Regions from separate parts of the Bacillus sp. FSL R7-0646 genome, predicted to be linked through region 4. Evidence: riboswitches for the same ligand, from Rfam matches in the RefSeq annotation. Region 4 holds a riboswitch; each other region holds the start of a gene.
The links. A riboswitch is a leader RNA that binds a small molecule or an ion and turns the genes downstream of it on or off. The one in region 4 is predicted to bind S-adenosylmethionine.

Region 1: another riboswitch for S-adenosylmethionine. It lies ahead of mtnK (S-methyl-5-thioribose kinase); the one in region 4 lies ahead of MKY62_RS15835 (MetQ/NlpA family ABC transporter substrate-binding protein).
Region 2: another riboswitch for S-adenosylmethionine. It lies ahead of MKY62_RS06490 (methionine biosynthesis PLP-dependent protein); the one in region 4 lies ahead of MKY62_RS15835 (MetQ/NlpA family ABC transporter substrate-binding protein).
Region 3: another riboswitch for S-adenosylmethionine. It lies ahead of MKY62_RS20795 (5-methyltetrahydropteroyltriglutamate--homocysteine S-methyltransferase); the one in region 4 lies ahead of MKY62_RS15835 (MetQ/NlpA family ABC transporter substrate-binding protein).

What each region holds. Positions count from the first base shown of each region.
Region 1 covers NZ_CP150217.1:1,497,340-1,501,810, forward strand. Annotated here, with positions in the region: gene MKY62_RS07665 (methylated-DNA--[protein]-cysteine S-methyltransferase) at 1-117, shown strand, start outside; gene MKY62_RS07670 (hypothetical protein) at 209-322, shown strand; gene mtnA (S-methyl-5-thioribose-1-phosphate isomerase) at 329-1,390, opposite strand; gene mtnK (S-methyl-5-thioribose kinase) at 1,396-2,592, opposite strand; SAM riboswitch class I at 2,677-2,820, opposite strand; gene MKY62_RS07685 (carbon-nitrogen family hydrolase) at 2,904-3,683, opposite strand; gene MKY62_RS07690 (pyridoxal phosphate-dependent aminotransferase) at 3,779-4,471, shown strand, end outside.
Region 2 covers NZ_CP150217.1:1,292,000-1,296,470, forward strand. Annotated here, with positions in the region: gene MKY62_RS06480 (DinB family protein) at 1-436, opposite strand, end outside; gene MKY62_RS06485 (YafY family protein) at 517-1,464, opposite strand; SAM riboswitch class I at 1,592-1,708, shown strand; gene MKY62_RS06490 (methionine biosynthesis PLP-dependent protein) at 1,774-2,898, shown strand; gene metC (cystathionine beta-lyase) at 2,888-4,063, shown strand; gene MKY62_RS06500 (DUF819 family protein) at 4,109-4,471, opposite strand, start outside.
Region 3 covers NZ_CP150217.1:4,007,945-4,012,415, reverse strand. Annotated here, with positions in the region: gene MKY62_RS20800 (glycosyltransferase family 39 protein) at 1-1,043, opposite strand, end outside; gene MKY62_RS20795 (5-methyltetrahydropteroyltriglutamate--homocysteine S-methyltransferase) at 1,182-2,312, opposite strand; SAM riboswitch class I at 2,386-2,495, opposite strand; gene MKY62_RS20790 (DUF3298 and DUF4163 domain-containing protein) at 2,815-3,498, shown strand; gene MKY62_RS20785 (chorismate pyruvate-lyase family protein) at 3,597-4,127, opposite strand; gene MKY62_RS20780 (LacI family DNA-binding transcriptional regulator) at 4,324-4,471, opposite strand, start outside.
Region 4 covers NZ_CP150217.1:3,052,487-3,056,957, reverse strand. Annotated here, with positions in the region: gene MKY62_RS15845 (ABC transporter permease) at 1-1,076, shown strand, start outside; gene MKY62_RS15840 (hypothetical protein) at 1,104-1,784, opposite strand; SAM riboswitch class I at 1,916-2,023, shown strand; gene MKY62_RS15835 (MetQ/NlpA family ABC transporter substrate-binding protein) at 2,080-2,904, shown strand; gene MKY62_RS15830 (MFS transporter) at 3,024-4,205, shown strand; gene MKY62_RS15825 (DUF4257 domain-containing protein) at 4,426-4,471, shown strand, end outside.

The sequences.
Region 1 (4,471 bases), 1.6 Mb from region 4:
ATCCCGTGCCACCGTGTCATCGGCAAAAATCGTTCATTGACGGGGTATTCCGGAAATGAAACGGATAAAAAAGCGGTGCTGCTCGACATCGAAAATATTGCGTATAAAGGAAAATAATATACGAGCACGCCGTTTCTTTTTTTCGTCCGCGACATATAATTTTATTAAGTTAAAAATGTTGGCCTTGGTAAAAAAGGAGGACGAATAAGTGAAAACAAACCGCCCGAAAAAAATAGCAGGATACGCGGAATTGTTCGTCAAGCTGCACGTTTTGACCGAAGAGCAAAAGAAAGACATCATCAAATCGATTAAAATCCGCTAAAGCGGCCTAAGTAAGGGCTTCAGCGGAAAACAGCGCTTCGATTTCTTCTTCAAATCTATCTGTGATAATCCCTTTTTCCGTGATGATTCCAGAGATTAAATCGTGCGGCGTGATATCAAAAGCAGGATTGAACACAGGCACCTCTTGCGGCGCTATTTGCGTTCCGTTTATCCGTCTGACTTCATCCGGATCGCGTTCTTCAATCGGAATGTCGTCGCCGCATGAAATCGAGACATCAAAAGTTGACAGGGGAGCAGCGATAAAAAACGGGATTTGAAAGGCTTTGGCGAGGATTGCCAAGCCGAACGTTCCGATTTTATTGGCTGTATCTCCGTTTCTTGCGATCCTGTCCGCTCCGACAATGACGGCTGAAATGTTCTTTTCCTTCATCGTATGGGCAGCCATGCTGTCTGTAATCAGCGTCACGTCAATCCCCCCCTGCATAAGCTCCCACGCCGTCAGGCGCGCCCCCTGAAGAACAGGCCTTGTTTCACAGGCGTAAATATGAAGGTCGAGATCCTTTGTTTTGGCAAGGTAAAACGGGGAAAGGGCCGTTCCGTACCTGCTTGTCGCGATCGAGCCGGCGTTGCAGATGGTCATGATGCTGTCGCCCGATTTGAACAAATGCAGAGCATTCTGTCCGATCTGCCGGCATGTTTCTTCGTCTTCAACCTGGATCTGAATCGCTTCGTGGACGAGGTTTGTTTTTGCCTCATTGACCGATTTTGCGCCCTCTGCGCTTTTTAACAGTCGATTGAGGGCCCAGGATAAATTGACGGCTGTCGGCCTTGCCTGATTGAGTTCATCTTTGATTTTGCGGAGCTCCCGCAGAAAAGCGGAAACATCAGATGTATCGATGCTTTGTGCGCAAAGGGCGAGTCCGAAGGCGGCTGTTATGCCGATGGCAGGCGCTCCCCTCACTTTTAGCGTTTGGATCGCATCATAGATGTCTTCTTTAGTTGTGAGATACAGGTACTCCGTCTTTTCGGGAAGCTTTTGCTGGTTCAGGATTTTTACCGATGTTTCTTCCCATTCGACAGAACGGGGCACCGCAAATTGTTCCGGCATGTCATTCACTCCTTAAGCGCGTTTCGAAACGCTTCAATCATGTCTTTTGGCGTCCGGAAACCGCTGCGTTTTTCTATGAATGCTGCGCCTATTTTAAGGGCGAGCTTTTTTTGGCTGATTCTCCGGGAAAATGGAACGATTGTATCAAGGTCCGCAACATGGGCGAGGCCGATCGTCCGGCGGATCATTTCGCAGCCGGCGAAGCCTGCTGCGTCTTCAAACGCCTGTCTCAGGACTGACTCAAGGCGCCCATTCTCATGTTTGCAAGTCTCAACAGCATCGTTTTCCCATGCTTCGCTGAATGTCCGGCTGAACGTATTCCAGACGGTCTCGACATGGCGGTATAAAGGAGCCCGCCTGTTTTCTTCGCGAGAAAGCGCGTTTAACAGCAGGTTGGCGATAAACTGTCCGATGTCAAACCCGATCGGGCCGAAAAACGCAAACTCAGGGTCGATGATTTTCGTTTCGCCATCTTCACCGGCGAAAATGCTGCCTGTATGCAGGTCTCCGTGGATCAGCGTTTCCTCCGCTGATAAAAAGCGCTGCTTCAGTTTTGCCGCTTCAATTTTTAGCGCTTCATTGCCCCAAAGAACTTCTGCTTCATCGCGAAGCTCTTCTTCGAAATCGTTCGTCTCATGGTCAAAGAAAGGGTCTGTGAACACAAGGCTTTCTGTAATATCGCACAGATCCGGATTCGTAAACTGCTTCACAAGCCGCTCTTTAACCGTTGGGTCAAGCGCATATTCTGATGAGTAAAAATGCGTTTTTCCAAGGAATTCTCCGATATCTTCCGACAGATGCGGGTAATCCTTCCCGTCAATCAGTCCGTTTCTGGCGATTTCCAAGTGAGAAAGGTCTTCCAATACGGTGACGGCAAGCTCGGTGTCAGAATAGTACACTTTCGGAACAAGGTGCGGAACGTGCTCAGCCTGGCGGATCAGCGCACTGCTTTCGATTCTTGCCCTGTCAAGCGTCAGCGGCCAGCTTTCGCCGACGACTTTTGCATAAGGCACCGCCTGCTTGATGACCAATCCTCTTTGCTGCTCTTTGTCATAAACGCGGAAGACCAGATTCAGGTTTCCGTCCCCGATCTCTCGGCATGTCAGGGTGCTTTTGCTTGGAAAAAGCCCGAGACGGACGGCAAGCGCGGCCGCGGAGCTTTCAGTCAAAGTTTCGTATGCTGCGGTTTTTGTTACGGTCATGTGTGATTCCCCCTAAAATGTCGTTAACAAATAAAAAAACCTCTTTCTCGTCGAGAGAAAGAGGCTGATTTGTCGCGTACGCCTCTCTTATCTCTCAGAATTCAAAGTCTGATGGAATTAGCACCGTGCCCTAGCGGCGCAGAGATTCGCGCCCCATTTCACAATGGTATTACGGTCGGTTGCTGTTGGGATCATTAGGCCAGTCCTTCACCCAACTCTCGATAAGAGAAATCAATATAAAATTTTGAAATTTCAGTTCGGTCAGTTGCTGAACATGTTACCAGCATCTCCGTTTTCTTGTCAACATTTTTTTAATATAAATCTTTGCGAATGTCCTCAAAAACCGGAATTTGCCCCCGCGCTTTTTCAATGTCCCTTAGGTCGATTTCGGCCCTGATGACCGCTTCTCCGCGTCCTGCTTCAGCAAGGGTGCGGCCGAGCGGATCAATGACTGTGCTGTGGCCCGCAAATTCGTTTGCCGGGTCTTTTCCCGAACGATTGCAGGCTGCGACAAAGCACTGATTTTCAATCGCTCTGGCTTTTAAAAGGCTTTGCCAGTGATCGAGGCGGGCGAGCGGCCACTCCGCCGATACAAAGATGATGCCCGCACCTTCGCTCGTATGTTTTCTGATCCATTCCGGGAAACGGATGTCGTAGCAGATGAACCCCGCAGCCGGCATCCCTTCAAGCTCGAAGCGCCCGTCGCCTGAGCCCGCTGACAAATAGAGGTGTTCGTCCATCAGCTGAAAAAGGTGAGCTTTGCTGTATTCTTTGATCAAATGTCCGTTTTTGTCTGCGATGTACATGATATTGTACACACCGCTTTTTTTCTTGACTGCGACTGAGCCGCATACGATATGGATGCGGTTTGCTTTTGCCGTTTCCTGCAGCCATCTCTTCGTTTGCCTGCCTTCTTCATCCGCGATGGAGCCGAGATTTTTTAAATCATAACCCGTCGTCCACAGCTCAGGAAGGAGAAGGATATCCGCCTTCCGGCTTTCCTGCTCGATCAGCTGCTCCGCTTTTTTGAAATTTTCAGAAGGATTGCCGTACGCGATATCGAATTGCAGGCATGAAATTGTCAGCTTCACTCTGGATCACCTCATTTTTTTCTTTACATTTTACATTTAACAATATATGATGATGGACTATCATTTCAAGAATTTTTCAAAAGCGGGTGAATCGTATGAAATTTGAGCATTCAGATGTACTGAAGCAGCTGCCGGAGCAGTTTTTCGCTTCCTTGGTCAAAAAGGTGAATGAAAAAATTGCCGCCGGCCATGATGTCATCAATCTCGGTCAGGGGAATCCGGATCAGCCGACACCGGAACATATCGTTGATACAATGGCGCAAGCCGTCCGCAACCCTGAAAACCACCGGTATTCTTCCTTTCGCGGCAGCCGTTCACTCAAGGAGGCGGCGGCCGCGTTCTATCAAAGGGAATACGGCGTAGAGCTCGATCCTGAACGCGAAGTCGCTGTATTGTTCGGCGGAAAAGCCGGTCTTGTCGAACTTCCGCAATGTTTGTTAAATCCGGGGGATACAGTGCTCGTTCCCGATCCCGGCTATCCCGACTACTGGTCGGGCGTTGAACTGGCAAGAGCGAACATGGAAACGATGCCGCTTACAGCGGACAATCAGTTTCTGCCTGACTACAGCCGGATTCCCAAGGAAGTGAAAGAAAAAGCGAAGCTCATGTATTTAAATTATCCGAACAACCCGACCGGTGCCCAAGCCACATCTGCTTTTTTCGAAGAGACCGTCCGGTTTGCCAAGTCGAACGGAATTTGCGTCGTCCATGATTTTGCCTACGGCGCGATCGGCTACGACGGCAAGAGGCCTGTCAGCTTTCTCGAAACGGCGGGAGCAAAAGACGCA
Region 2 (4,471 bases), 1.8 Mb from region 4:
TAAACAGCTGGGCCCTGTGATGGAAGACGTGGGTGAGCGTTTCCGTCAGCCAGCGGCTTTGGGTCATCCCTTCATCAAGGTAAAACGGCTTTGTTTTTTTCGTCAAAAATTCCTCGTCGGAGAGGGAAGTCATATACGTTTGAAAAGCGGCGAATCCTTTCTGCATAGCTTCAGCCATTTGGTCAGCCGACTGCAATGCACTATACTTCTTTTCAATTCGGGAGATGGCGGCCTCTTCCTTTTCCTGCATGATAGCCATGTCGGCTTCTGGGATGGCCGTCAGATGGCTTGCCAGTTCTTTCAGGCTTCGCATGCGGTCGGCGGGCCGGTAAGACCAGTCAGATTCCTTCACTTTTTTCAGAAGATGACACGTGGAGCGGATGCCCGTCTCCATCTCGTGGAACAAATCGCTCCGCAGGGCTTGAACTTGCTTCATTTGCTTCATCCTTTACATTTTGCTTTATTCTAAAAGTATCACCTAATCCTGACAGGCTTTGTCACGATTCTTAAAAAAAGTCAGTCGTACCTTGCTAAAATGTCAGCAGCCTTCCGTTTCAGCTGAAGCTTGATTTCTGCGGGTTCTTTGACAGTTGCCTCAGTGCCGAGGTTCCACAAAAGTTCCCCGAAATACTCAAGTTCTGGTCTGGGGAGGTTTGCATCGATCGCCCCCGTTCCGTCATCCCGCATGGTGAGGATCTTGAATAAGTCCACATCAGCCGCAGCCCGCCTGGCTCCTCTGCGTGTCAGTTCCGCTTGCAGCCGCACCGGTTCAGGGCACTCGCTCTCCGAATGTTTGATCCAGCTGAGAACCGATGGATAGGGAAGCTGGCGGGCCAGCGGGCTGGCCGCTTTTTCCGCCCGAAGGATGCGGTCGGCGCGGAACAGTCTGAACGCCTGCCTTTTAAAGCAATAGGCCGGACAGTACCAGAAGCCGTTCCAGCTGAACAAGCCGATGGGCTGGATGGATCTCTCCGCGCAATCGTCTGTTCCGTCATAAACGACCGTCAAAACGGATTGATTGATGGCTGCATCAAGAAGCGTTTCTAAATGTTCGGCGGCTTTTGGACGATGCGGATTCCAGAACACGATTCTGTCTTTCATCGCATCAATCCGCTCCTGTGTTTCCACGGGAAGGTGGCGGTAGAACTTTTTTAAAACCATCCGCGTTTCCGCATCAAAGGGAAGCGATCCGAAAAACTGCAGAGATTGATACGCGAAAAACATAGCCGCCGCCTCTGATTGTGTAAAAAAGAGCGGCGGAAGCACAGGTTCATTCAGCAAATAATAGCCTCCGTTCGCGCCTGTTTCAGAATAGATCGGGACGCCGAGCGCGCTCAGCTCGTCCAGATCGCGGAGAATCGTGCGGTAGGAAACCCCGAATTCTGCTGCGAGCTCCCCGGCCGTAAATTTTCGTTTTGTATGAACGGTCATCATCAATTCGATTAATCGCTCTGTTTTTGGCATCTGATTCCTCCGGTTCCGTCGTTTGGTTTCATCATACCATGTTCAATATGAGGAAAGATTTAAAAATGACCCTTGAAAAATGTCTTGACTTAGGTTAAAGTAAAGAACAATCAGAAAATTGAAGAGATTCTTATCACGAGAGGTGGAGGGACTGGCCCTTTGAAACCTCAGCAACCGGTCTGCACTGACGATGTCAGTGTACCAAGGTGCTAAATCCAGCAAGCAGATGCTTGGAAGATAAGAAGAAGCGCATAATCCCCCTTCTTCTTATGAAGAAGGGGTTTTTTATTTTTAAAAGGATGGTGTCATATGACTGAACATGTACAAACAACGCTGGCGCAAATCGGCAACCGCAGTGATGAAATAACGGGAACTGTCAATCCTCCCGTTTATTTCTCTTCTGCGTACAGGCACAAAGGGATCGGGGAATCCACAGGGTTTGATTACATTCGCACAAAAAATCCGACAAGACAGCTTGTTGAAGATGCAATCGCGAAACTCGAAGGGGGAACGCGCGGCTTTGCGTTCAGTTCCGGTATGGCTGCCATTCAGACGATCATGGCTCTGTTTCAAAGCGGGGATGAGCTCATCGTTTCGTCCGATTTATATGGGGGAACGTACCGCCTTTTTGAAAACGAATGGAAGAAATACGGACTTCGCTTTTTCTACGACGATTTTTCAGACGAAGACTGTATCAAGTCGAAAATCACGAACAATACAAAGGCACTGTTTGTAGAAACGCCGACAAATCCGCTCATGCAGGAAGCTGATATTCAAAAAATCGCGCAAATCGCTAAAGAGCACGACTTGCTGCTCATTGTTGACAATACGTTCTATACACCGGTTCTGCAAAAGCCGATTGAGCTCGGCGCTGATCTTGTCATTCACAGCGCGACGAAGTATTTGGGCGGTCATAACGATCTTTTGGCGGGGCTTGTCGTTGCAAAAGGCGAAGAGCTGTCTGAGGAAATGTTCCAGCACCAAAACGCCATCGGCGCGGTTTTATCGCCGTTCGATTCATGGCTCTTAATGAGAGGGATGAAGACGCTCGCTCTCAGGATGAGACAGCATCAGGAAAACGCGCGGGAACTTGCGGCCTTTTTGGAAGAGCAGGAGGAAATTGCCGATGTTCTTTATCCGGGAAAAGGCGGCATGCTGTCATTCCGCGTTCAAAAAGAAGAATGGGTTAATCCGTTGCTGAAAAATCTCAAGACGATCTGTTTCGCCGAAAGCCTCGGCGGAGTCGAAAGCTTCATCACCTATCCGGCGACACAGACCCATATGGATATCCCGGAAGACATCCGAATTGCAAACGGCGTCTGCAACAGACTTCTGCGCTTTTCAGTCGGAATCGAACACGTCTCCGATTTAAAGCAGGATCTAAAAGCTGCGCTGGAAAAAGTAAAAGGGGAGGCGGTTCCGCATGAGTCATGAAAACTGGACGCTTGAAACAAGGCTTGTTCATAACCAAAATAAAACGGACGGAGCAACCGGAGCCGTCAGCGTGCCGATCCAGCACGCATCAACCTTTCATCAAGATTCTTTTGACAAATTCGGCGAATATGACTACAGCCGGTCAGGCACACCGACAAGAACGTCGCTTGAAGACACGATAGCCGAGCTTGAGGGAGGGACGAGGGGATTTGCTTTTTCATCCGGAATGGCCGCGATTTCCACCGCCTTTCTGCTTTTGTCAAAGGGCGATCACGTGCTTGTCACAAAAGATGTGTACGGCGGCACTTACCGGATGATTACGGAAGTGCTGAGCCGCTTCGGGATTGAACATACTTTCGTCGATATGACGGATTTAAATGAAATTGCTTTAAACATAAAGGAAAATACAAAAGTCATCTACCTTGAAACACCGTCAAATCCGACGCTCGGCATTACGGATATCAGAGGCGTCGTCAAGCTTGCCAAGGCGCACGGCTGTCTGACGTTTCTTGACAACACGTTTATGACCCCGGCGCTGCAGCGGCCGCTCGAGCTCGGCGTCGATATTGTGCTTCACAGCGCGACGAAGTTTTTAAGCGGACACAGCGACGTATTATCAGGCCTTGCCGTCGTGAAAGACAAAAAGCTCGGAGAAGAACTCTATAAGCTGCAAAATTCGTTCGGCGCTGTTCTCGGCGTCCAAGACTGCTGGCTTGTGCTGAGAGGGCTGAAGACGCTCCAAGTGCGGCTTGAAAAAGCAAGCAGGACGGCTCAGCAGCTCGCCGAATTTTTCGAAAAACATCCGGCCGTCAAACAAGTGTATTATCCAGGGCTGTCTTCGCATCCGGGTGCATCGATCCACAAACACCAGGCGAACGGCGCAGGTGCGGTCCTTTCTTTTGAACTTGAGGATGCGGAAGCCGTCAAACAGGTTGTGGAAAATGTCTCTCTCCCTGTCTTCGCCGTCAGTCTTGGAGCTGTGGAGTCGATCCTTTCTTATCCGGCAAAAATGTCGCACGCCGCCATGCCGAAGGAGGAGCGCACAAAACGGGGCATTACCGACGGACTTCTGCGCTTGAGCGTCGGGGTCGAAAATGCCGATGATTTACAGGCGGACTTTGCCCAAGCGTTGGAAGCCGTATCCGGAGCGCTTGCCCGTTCATAAAAGAAGGCGCGGATTCGTCAAGGAATCCGTGCCTTTTTTTGCCATTTATAACAGGGTGGAAAACCATGTGCCCAAGAAGGTGCCGACATAATTGCCGATCAGATATCCGAACGTCCCGACCAGCATTACGGGAGCAACGAGGCCCCGCCAGCCTTTGGCAATCGCCATCGCCGCCGCTGTCGTCGGTCCGCCGACAGATGCGTTGCAAGCCAAGAGAATTTCATCGAGCCGAAAACGAAACAGCTTTCCGCAGAAGAGCGATACGAGCAGGTTGGACATGGCAATCACAAAGACAAATGCCAGGAGGAGCGGGGCGTTCATGAGGATGATCCGCAAATCCGCCGGAATGCCAATCACGACAAAGAATAAGTAAATCAAATAAGTCCCGATCTCCTGTGAGCCGCGCAG
Region 3 (4,471 bases), 960 kb from region 4:
CCTGAAAGCTCAGATTGGAATAGTCTGAGAGGACCCGGGGTTCCAGTGCCAAACATGCCGCCTGTGCCGCCACCGGGACCTCCGCCGCCGCTTTGGACATCACCCTGCCGGCCATCCGGTCCGCCCGAAGGCATTTCGCCTCCGCTCGGCGGAGCCATTTGTCCATTTGCCGAGTCTGAGTTGTTTTCAATATCGCCGCTTTGCTGCTGATTCTTTTGATCATGATCAGATGAGGAGGTTCCGCCCCCGCCTGCACCGTTTTGACCTGTGAGACGCTGGATGCCGTTATAGCCAAACGCCAGCTCAAGGACAGAGTTGGTCTGGCTGCTTCCGATATAAGGGCGCGAAATCTCGGGCTGGCTGTCGACGACAACCGCCCAGGAAACGGAAACACCTGCCAGAACGATCACGGCTGTGATAAGAGACACAACTTTTTTGCGAATCGTCGTTTTGGCTCCAATCATGTAAAACAGCAGGAATGCCGGTAATACCATGTAAGCTTGCAGCATTTTGACGTTAAAACCGACACCGATCATACAGAATGCGCCGAGCAGCCAGCCGATTTTTCCTTTCCGGACTGCTTTAAACAACAGCCACGTTGCAATCATCAAGCAAAGGACGAGAATGCTGTCGACGTTGTTTGTATGGCTGACCGCAACGGCAATCGGCGTACACGCCATAATAAGAGCTGAAATTCTGGCCGCCGTTTTGCCAAAAGTAGGTTTTACAATAAAGTACAAGAGTGCTACGGAAATCACTTCCGCAATGGCTTCAGGGAGAACGACGCTCCAGCCGTGCACGCCGAATACAAGTGCAAAAAGTGTCTGAATCCAGAGTGCGACAGGCGGTTTATCAACTGTTACAAAGCCTGCCGGATCAAATGATGCGTAAAAGAAGTTATGAAAGCTTTGGGTCATACTTTCAACGGCCGCCGTATAGTAGGCGTTGTCTGTGTCACTATTCCAGATGCCGTACAAGTTTAATGCTGCAGATAATACAAGAATGAAGACCAGGAATATATCGATTTTCCTTTTCTTAATCATTGTTCGATCACCTCACTAAAGAGCATTATAGAAGCCAAATATGATCAAACTATGAACAAATCAAGAAGGAATTTTAAATTGTATAGAGGGGCAAAAAAAGAGACATGCCGTCAGGAGGCATGTCTCAAATATGAGGTGTTATTTCCATACGTCTTCAGCGATCTCGACGACATGGCGCAGTTTTTCCCACTGCTGTTCTTCGGTAAGCAGGTTGCCCTCTTCCGTTGAAGCAAAGCCGCACTGCGGGCTCAAGCACAGCTGGTTCAGATCGGCATATCGGGACGCCTCTTCAATGCGCCGCTTAATATCATCCGGGTTTTCAAGCTCGCCGAATTTAGATGTAATTAAACCGAGGACGATTTGCAAGTCTTTCCGTTGGACGTAGCGAAGCGGTTCGAAGCCGCCGGAGCGCTCGTCATCAAATTCAAGGAAAAGTCCGTCTAAATTGAGTCCGTCGAAAATCGTTTCAGCAGCCGCATCGTAGCCGCCTTCCGCCACCCATGTCGACTGGAAGTTGCCGCGGCAGATGTGCATGGTGACCGTCAAATCGTCCGGGCGCCCTTCAACTGCTTCATTAATCGTGTTGGCGAAAGACTGGCGCAGTTCATCAGGCTGGCGGCCGAAAGCTTTGATCTGCTCATGTCCTTTGTCTGAGAAAAATACGGACCAGGCCGTGTCATCCAGCTGCAAATAGCGGCAGCCGGCATCGTAAAATGCGCGGATCGCTTTTTTGTAAGCCTGAGCTACATCGTGATGAAATTCATCAAGATCCTCATACGGGCTTTCTCCAAGCTTTCCTCTGAAAAACAGCATATTCGGGCTCGGAATCGTCATTTTCGGCGTATGTGTGCCCGCAATATCATGAAGAAATTTATAATCTTCCAGCATCGGATGGTTTGTAAAGTCGACTTTGCTTGTTACTTTGATGCCGCGCGGCTTCGTTTCAACATTATGAAATTGAATGCCCTTGTCCGCTGTATATCCTTCTACGCCGTCAAGTCCTTCAAGAAAATCGAAATGCCACCATGACCTGCGGAATTCCCCGTCTGTCACGGCTTTAAGACCGATTTCTTTTTGCTTTTCGACAATGCGCTTGATCTCTTCGTTTTCGACTTCGCGCAATTGTTCAGCGCTAATTTCGCCGTTCGCTTTTTGGAGGCGCGCTTTTTTTACGGGCTCAGACCTTAAAAGACTGCCCACCTGATCAGCTCTGTACGGTCCGATTTTTCTTCCAGGCGTTTGCTTCAGTACATCGGTTGATTGTGTCATGCTTCATCCCTCTTTCTTTATAGACATAAAAAAGCTCTTCCCGATAAGGAAGAGCTTGATATATTCAATCTCCTCCTTATCTTCAAGAGCACGAACATGCTCTTAAGGATTTAGCACCATTCTGTCATAGACAGCGGTTGCCGGGTTTCACAGGGCCAGTCCCTCCACCACTCTTGATAAGGAAAACCTTTTTATGCGATTTTTTAATAGTTTTAATATTAATACTTTTTATAAAAATGTCAATGGGTTTAAAAAAACTCTTCGTTTTTTTCATTTTCTTCTTCTGCGGTTAAACTGGAGGGCGTATCGAATCAATGTGTGAATTTTTCGTCAGGACAGCCGTTCAAACAGTCAACAAGATGCTGAACAAACAGAATAAATTAGAATTTTTTTCAATTTTTATTTCCAAAAACAGAAACTTTTTATTGAGTTCACCGGTCTATAATGTGTACCTGATTTCAAAATGGGTATTATAAAAAATGACAGATTAAGGAGGGTTTTTATGAACAAAAAAACAGTGTTTAAAGCGTTCGGAATGTTGATGACAGGGGTATTGTTTTTTGCGCTGTACAGTGCGGCCGCACTTCCTTCTGCACACGCGGCAAACGAAAAAAAACCGACGGTCACGAGCCATACGTACAAAAACATTAAGGCTTTGAAATACCCGCAAGTTTCAAATGTAAGCCCCAAATCTCTCCAAAACAAGATCAACAAAGATTTTAAACATTATATTGAGCAGTCCTACAAAGATTATGTAAAAAACAAGAAAGACGGCCAACAGCACGGATACCAAACGGATTATCAAACGTCCTTTGAAGTGAAATACCGGACCGGCCAAAAGCTGAGCATCCTGACAAGCAATTACGTCTATTCCGGCGGAGCGCACGGAAATACGGCAGTCCGCTCTTTCAACTATGACCTTGTCTCTAAAAAACGGGTGTATTTATCCGACATCCTAAATACAAAATCGAAAATGGATAAGACAAAAACATACATTTACAACTATATTCAAAAACACAGCGACATTTTCTTTCCGGATGTGAAGAAGAAAGACATCGTCCTCGGTAAAAACACGGCCTTCTATTACACTAACGACGGCATTGCGATCGTCTTCCAACAATACGATGTCGCCCCTTATGCCGCCGGAAATCCGGTCGTTGCAGTTCCGAAAACGGTGTATCAATAAATAACAGCCCCTGTTTCTCAGGGGTTTTTATTATGAGGGAAGAAGGAAGGAGGAGGTTTTGGAAGCTCTTTCATAAAGCGGCAGCTGACGGGCATGATTCAGCCCGCAGTCAGTTTGCAGATTTTTTCTAAATCAAACAGTTCGCAGACATAGAACATGCACTGTCGGCCGCTGATGATCTGGTATTTTTTAAAAGCATATGTCCGGTCTGCTGAAACAGGTACAAGTTGTGTGAAATGTTTTCCCAGGCAGTCGCCCGTGCTGAAAATTTCACGCCTTGACTCCAGTTCTGCAATGATTTTCCCGATGGGAAGCCTTTCTTCCTGCAAATCTTGTTTGATGGCGGGCGGCAGTAAGTTTGTTTTGACATAGACATAATTATAAGATAAATAATCATCGCCTGTTTTCAAAGACGAGGTTCTAAACAAGATGTCATCATCGCGTTGAAACAGCCTTGCTTCCTCAGGTGAAAGCTTGTCATAATCAATATTATTTTGCTGAAAAACTTCGATTTCGGCTTTGCCGCCGATCAGCGTTTCAATCGCTTTGGTTGTTGAACCATCGGTTTTGGTTAACATGTCTTTTACAAGAGAAACAAAGGTTTCAGGAAAAAAGTGGCTTACGTTCAATTAAAGGCACCTCCACGCCAAAATTAGAATTTTTCGAAAACTTGTCTTTAAATTTATCATGGGGAGGTGAGTTTGTCTAGAAATATAAGTTAAATTTTAGGTGAGCAATGTAAATTTTATCTTTTTTATAATTGGATAGATCAGGATATGTATGGAGAAAGGAGACGTCAATGTCTCCTTTTTTTGTCCCGTTATTTTAAGTCGTCTCTCCTTCTAAAAGCTGTACGGGCAAATAGGTTTCCAGCGGCAAATCATCGAATTCGCCTTCAATGGCTTTGGACAAAATCTCAATGGCCGTCTTGGAAATGAGTTCGATCGGCTGCTGGATGGTTGTCAATTCCGGG
Region 4 (4,471 bases):
GCAAAGATGTGTCCGCGATTATCGAGCGCACAAACGTGTTCGCACCTGCTGAAGCAAAATTGGGCAACAGGACCAATAATCAAATGTCGAATATTACAATTACCGACATGGCCGCTGAGCAAAAAGCCAATATCAAACTCGATCGCGGCCGCGTAGCGAAAACACCGAATGAAATTGTCGTCGGCTACCATTTCGGGAAGAACCTCTGGACGAAAAAGGAAGCCGCAGATTATGAAAAGCAGATGGAAAATAATGCTGAGGAAGCAAAAGAGCCGAAAGGATACGAAGAAGATATTCTCGGCAAAACGATTGAATTAAAGATCTCAAAAATGGATGAAAAAACAGGAGAAGAAGGGGAAGCGAAAACATATGATCTGAAAGTTGTCGGAGTGACAAAAAAACCTTCGTATGAATGGGCGAGCGATTCAACAGTCTATGTCAGCAACGGCATGCAAAAAGACATCACCGGCTTTCTGAAGTCGGAAAAAGACAGCGGCATGATCGAAAAAACGCTTTCGGTTTACGCGGATAACTTTGAACATGTCGGACAGCTGACAACAGATTTGGAGGATGAAGGCTACTACGTCGATTCAATAACGAAAAAGCTCGATAGCATCAATCTTTTTTTCATGGCTTTTAAAATCGGTCTGATCTTTGTCGGAGTCATTGCCGTCTTGATTTCAGCGATCGGGATTTTCAACACGATGACAATGGCGGTTACAGAGCGGACGCAGGAAATCGGCATTATGAAAGCGATCGGTGCAAGCCCGAATGTGATCCGAAAAATGTTCCTGCTGGAAAGCGCCTATATCGGCATCTTAGGATCTGTTTTAGGTATTATCATTTCATACGGTGTCAGCTTTTTAGTGAACAAGATTATACCTGTCATTTTATCATCGGTTTCAGAAGGAGAAGCGAGTGCGGCAGAGCTCAGTATCACCTTCTCGCATATTCCGGTCAGTCTTGTCCTCATCGCGACATTGATCAGTGCGGGTGTCGCCATTCTTTCCGGCCTGAATCCGGCCATTAAAGCGACAAGAACGAACGTGCTGACAGCATTAAGAAGAGAGCTTTAGGAAAAAAGCCGGCGGTATGCCGGCTTTTTAACGTTTTGGCGGTCTGTACCCCGCATCACGCGCCTCCTGTTCTGTGCAGAACCAGCGAGCGACGTTTTTCGTGCGGTCATAATATGTACTGCCCGGTGTATGATAAATATGGTTGACGCTTCCTTTGATTTTGCACTCCTGTTTGCTTTCAGCGCTGCTTTTCTTGGCGGCGGGCGTGCTGTGTGACGCTTCGGCCTGAGCGGCGGCGCTCTTTTCTTTTACAGAGGTTTCGGCACTGCCGCTTTTTTCTTCAGCCTTGGCCAGTTTTTCTGTCAGCGATTTTGTTTTTTTCGTAAGCGAATCTTTTTCTTTTGTCAGTTTTTCGTTTTCTTTTTTTAATGTGTCATTCTCCGCTTTGACTGCCTTCAGTTTTTTGTTTGCCTGTTTGACCTGCTGCTTTAATGCGGTTTGCTCCTTTTGCAAAGCGCTGTGTTCAGTTTTCAGTTCCTGAAGCTCGGTTGTCAGATCCTCCGTTTTTTTCTCATCGGCGGCATATGTTTCCTCATCGTAATAAGGTGCAGAGATGATCAGGAGGAGAAGTCCGCCGGCAAAACAAGGATAAAAGAGTTTCCTGGAAAACCTTTTGCCTGGAGAAAAAATCCTTCTGATTAAATGAAATACAAGATAGCAGATGGAAAAAAGGAAGGATAAAAACCCGATCAGCATGATAGATTCCATGATTCGTCTCCTTTCTTAATTGATAACTATATTTTAGCTTAAAAAGAAAAAAATGTTTATACCGAAAAAACTTCTTGCAAATCTAAATATTCAAACGTAAAATAAAGAAATCATTTAAAAACCGAATATGCAGCTTATAAAGAGAGATGGAGGGACTGGCCCGGTGAAATCTCAGCAACCTGCAGCAGTGCAAGGTGCTAAATCCAGCAGAATGTCAGGCGCATTCTGAAAGATAAGTTGAACAACTCTTTCAGGCGGCTGAAAGAGTTTTTTTATTTTGAAGGAGGAGATCAACATGAACAAGTTATTAAAATGGACTTCTGCGCTGGGACTGGCCTTGAGCCTGGCGCTTCTGGCCGCGTGCGGAAACAATGCCGCAAGCGACGGCAAAACGATCAAAATAGGCGCCACTGCAGGACCGTATTACGATATGGTCAAAAAAGCGATTCAACCTGAGCTTGAGAAAAAAGGCTACAAAGTGGAGGTGATCGAATTCACCGATTATGTACAGCCGAATACTGCGTTAAGTGAAGGCGAGCTCGACGCGAATTTGTTTCAGCATGAGGTTTTTATGAAATCATACAATCAAGAAAACAATAAAAATCTTGCGGCTCTCATTTCTGTGCCGACTGCTCCGATGGGGCTCTATTCTGCCAAATATAACGACTTGAACGATGTCAAAAGCGGAGCGGAAGTGGCTGTTCCAAACGATCCGGCCAATGCTGCCAGGGCATTTTTAACCCTTCAGGATCAGGGGCTGATTCGGCTGAAAAGCGATGTCGACACATTGAAAGCCTCTGTGCAGGACATTGCGGAAAATCCGAAAAAGCTGACATTTAAACAGCTTGAATCCGCCAATCTTCCAAGAGCTGTCGATGACCTGGATATCGCGGCCGTCCCGGGAAATTTCGCTCTCTCCGCCAATATGAAGCTGCAGGACGCCCTAGCGCTTGAGAACATGCCCGACCGCTACCGCAACCAAGTGGTAGTGGATGAAAAAAACAAAGACAAGCCATTCGCCAAAGATCTCAAAGAAGCGGTAAAATCCAAAGCTTTCGAGGAGACGATCGATCGGGAATTCGCCGGTTTCGGAAAGCCGAAATGGATGACGCAATCATAAAAAAATTCCCCCTTTAAAAAGGGGGTTTTTATGTTGAAAATCGAAAACGTGTCAATTGAAAAAAATGGGCAAAACGAATAGAATCTAGAGGGAATGATAAAGAGAAAGAAGGAAACGCTATGCCGCGCACATTATGGCTTTTGGTCATCGGAATGTTTATCAATGTCACGGGGGCATCTTTTTTATGGCCGCTGAATACCATCTATATCCATCAGCATTTGGGAAAGTCGCTGACAGCGGCCGGATTTGTGCTGATGCTGAACTCAGGGGCAAATGTGCTGGGCAACCTGTTCGGGGGATATCTATTCGATAAAATCGGCGGATTTAAAACGGTTGTTCTTGGAATTGTGATCACGTTTGCGAGCCTTTCTGGCCTCGTCTTTTTTCACGATTGGTTCCAGTACATTCTTTTCTTAACGTTGGCCGGTTTTGGATCAGGGATCGTTTTTCCGGCATGCTATGCAATGGCCGGATCAGTTTGGCCGGAAGGCGGCAGAAAGCCGTTCAACGCTGTATACGTGGCCCAAAATGCAGGTGTGGCAGTTGGCTCAGCGCTCGGCGGAATTGTCGCTTCTTTTTCATTTACGTATGTTTTTCTCGCGAATGCGATGCTGTACGCCGTCTTCTTCATGATTGCGTTTTTCGGATTTAAACGCATCCGGTCTGAAAAAGCCATGCAGTCATCTGTTTTGGATCATGCCGATTCAGTCAGCGGGAAATCGAAATTTTCTGCGCTTTTGGTCATATGTACGGGCTACCTGCTCGGCTGGATCGCTTATTCGCAATGGTCCTCGACCATCGCTTCACATACCCAGGAGCTGGGGATATCTCTTGGGCAGTACAGCGTGCTTTGGACAGTGAACGGGGCGCTCATCGTTTTCGGTCAGCCGCTGATCGGTTTTTTTGTGAAACGGTTTGCCGAATCGCTGAAAAACCAAATCGTGATCGGATTTGTCATTTTTATGATGGCATACGGAATTTTGTTTGGCGCTGAACGGTTTCCGGCTTTTCTTGCTGCGATGGTTGTGCTGACCATTGGCGAAATGCTTGTATGGCCGGCTGTGCCGACGATTGCAAACCGTCTCGCACCGAGAGGGAAAGAAGGGTTTTATCAAGGGTTTGTCAACAGTATGGCGACCGGCGGAAGAATGATCGGACCGCTTTTTGGCGGAATGCTGGTTGATTATTTTAGTATGCAGCTTTTGCTCGCGGTTCTGCTCGCATTGCTGCTGATTGCAATAGGAACGGCGTTTTTATACGACAGGAAGGAAAAGCAGCTCTCCGCTCAGTCAGATGCATGAGTAATATAGAAAAAATAGGTAATTGTAATTATTCGAAAATGAATCGAAGGAATCAAGATTATCAACCAAATCTTCACATATAATGGAAGAAACAAGCTTTTTTTCTTCTCAGACAGAACACATTTTCTGTATGGTAGTATCGAATATCATCGCAAGGGGTCTAGGGGGGCTGCTCGATGGCCTGAAGTCGCTTGACTAAACTAAGGGCTTTAGGAAGGTGATGAAGATGCTGCATCAAGTTTTGGTTGCTTGTTTGATTGGAGGGA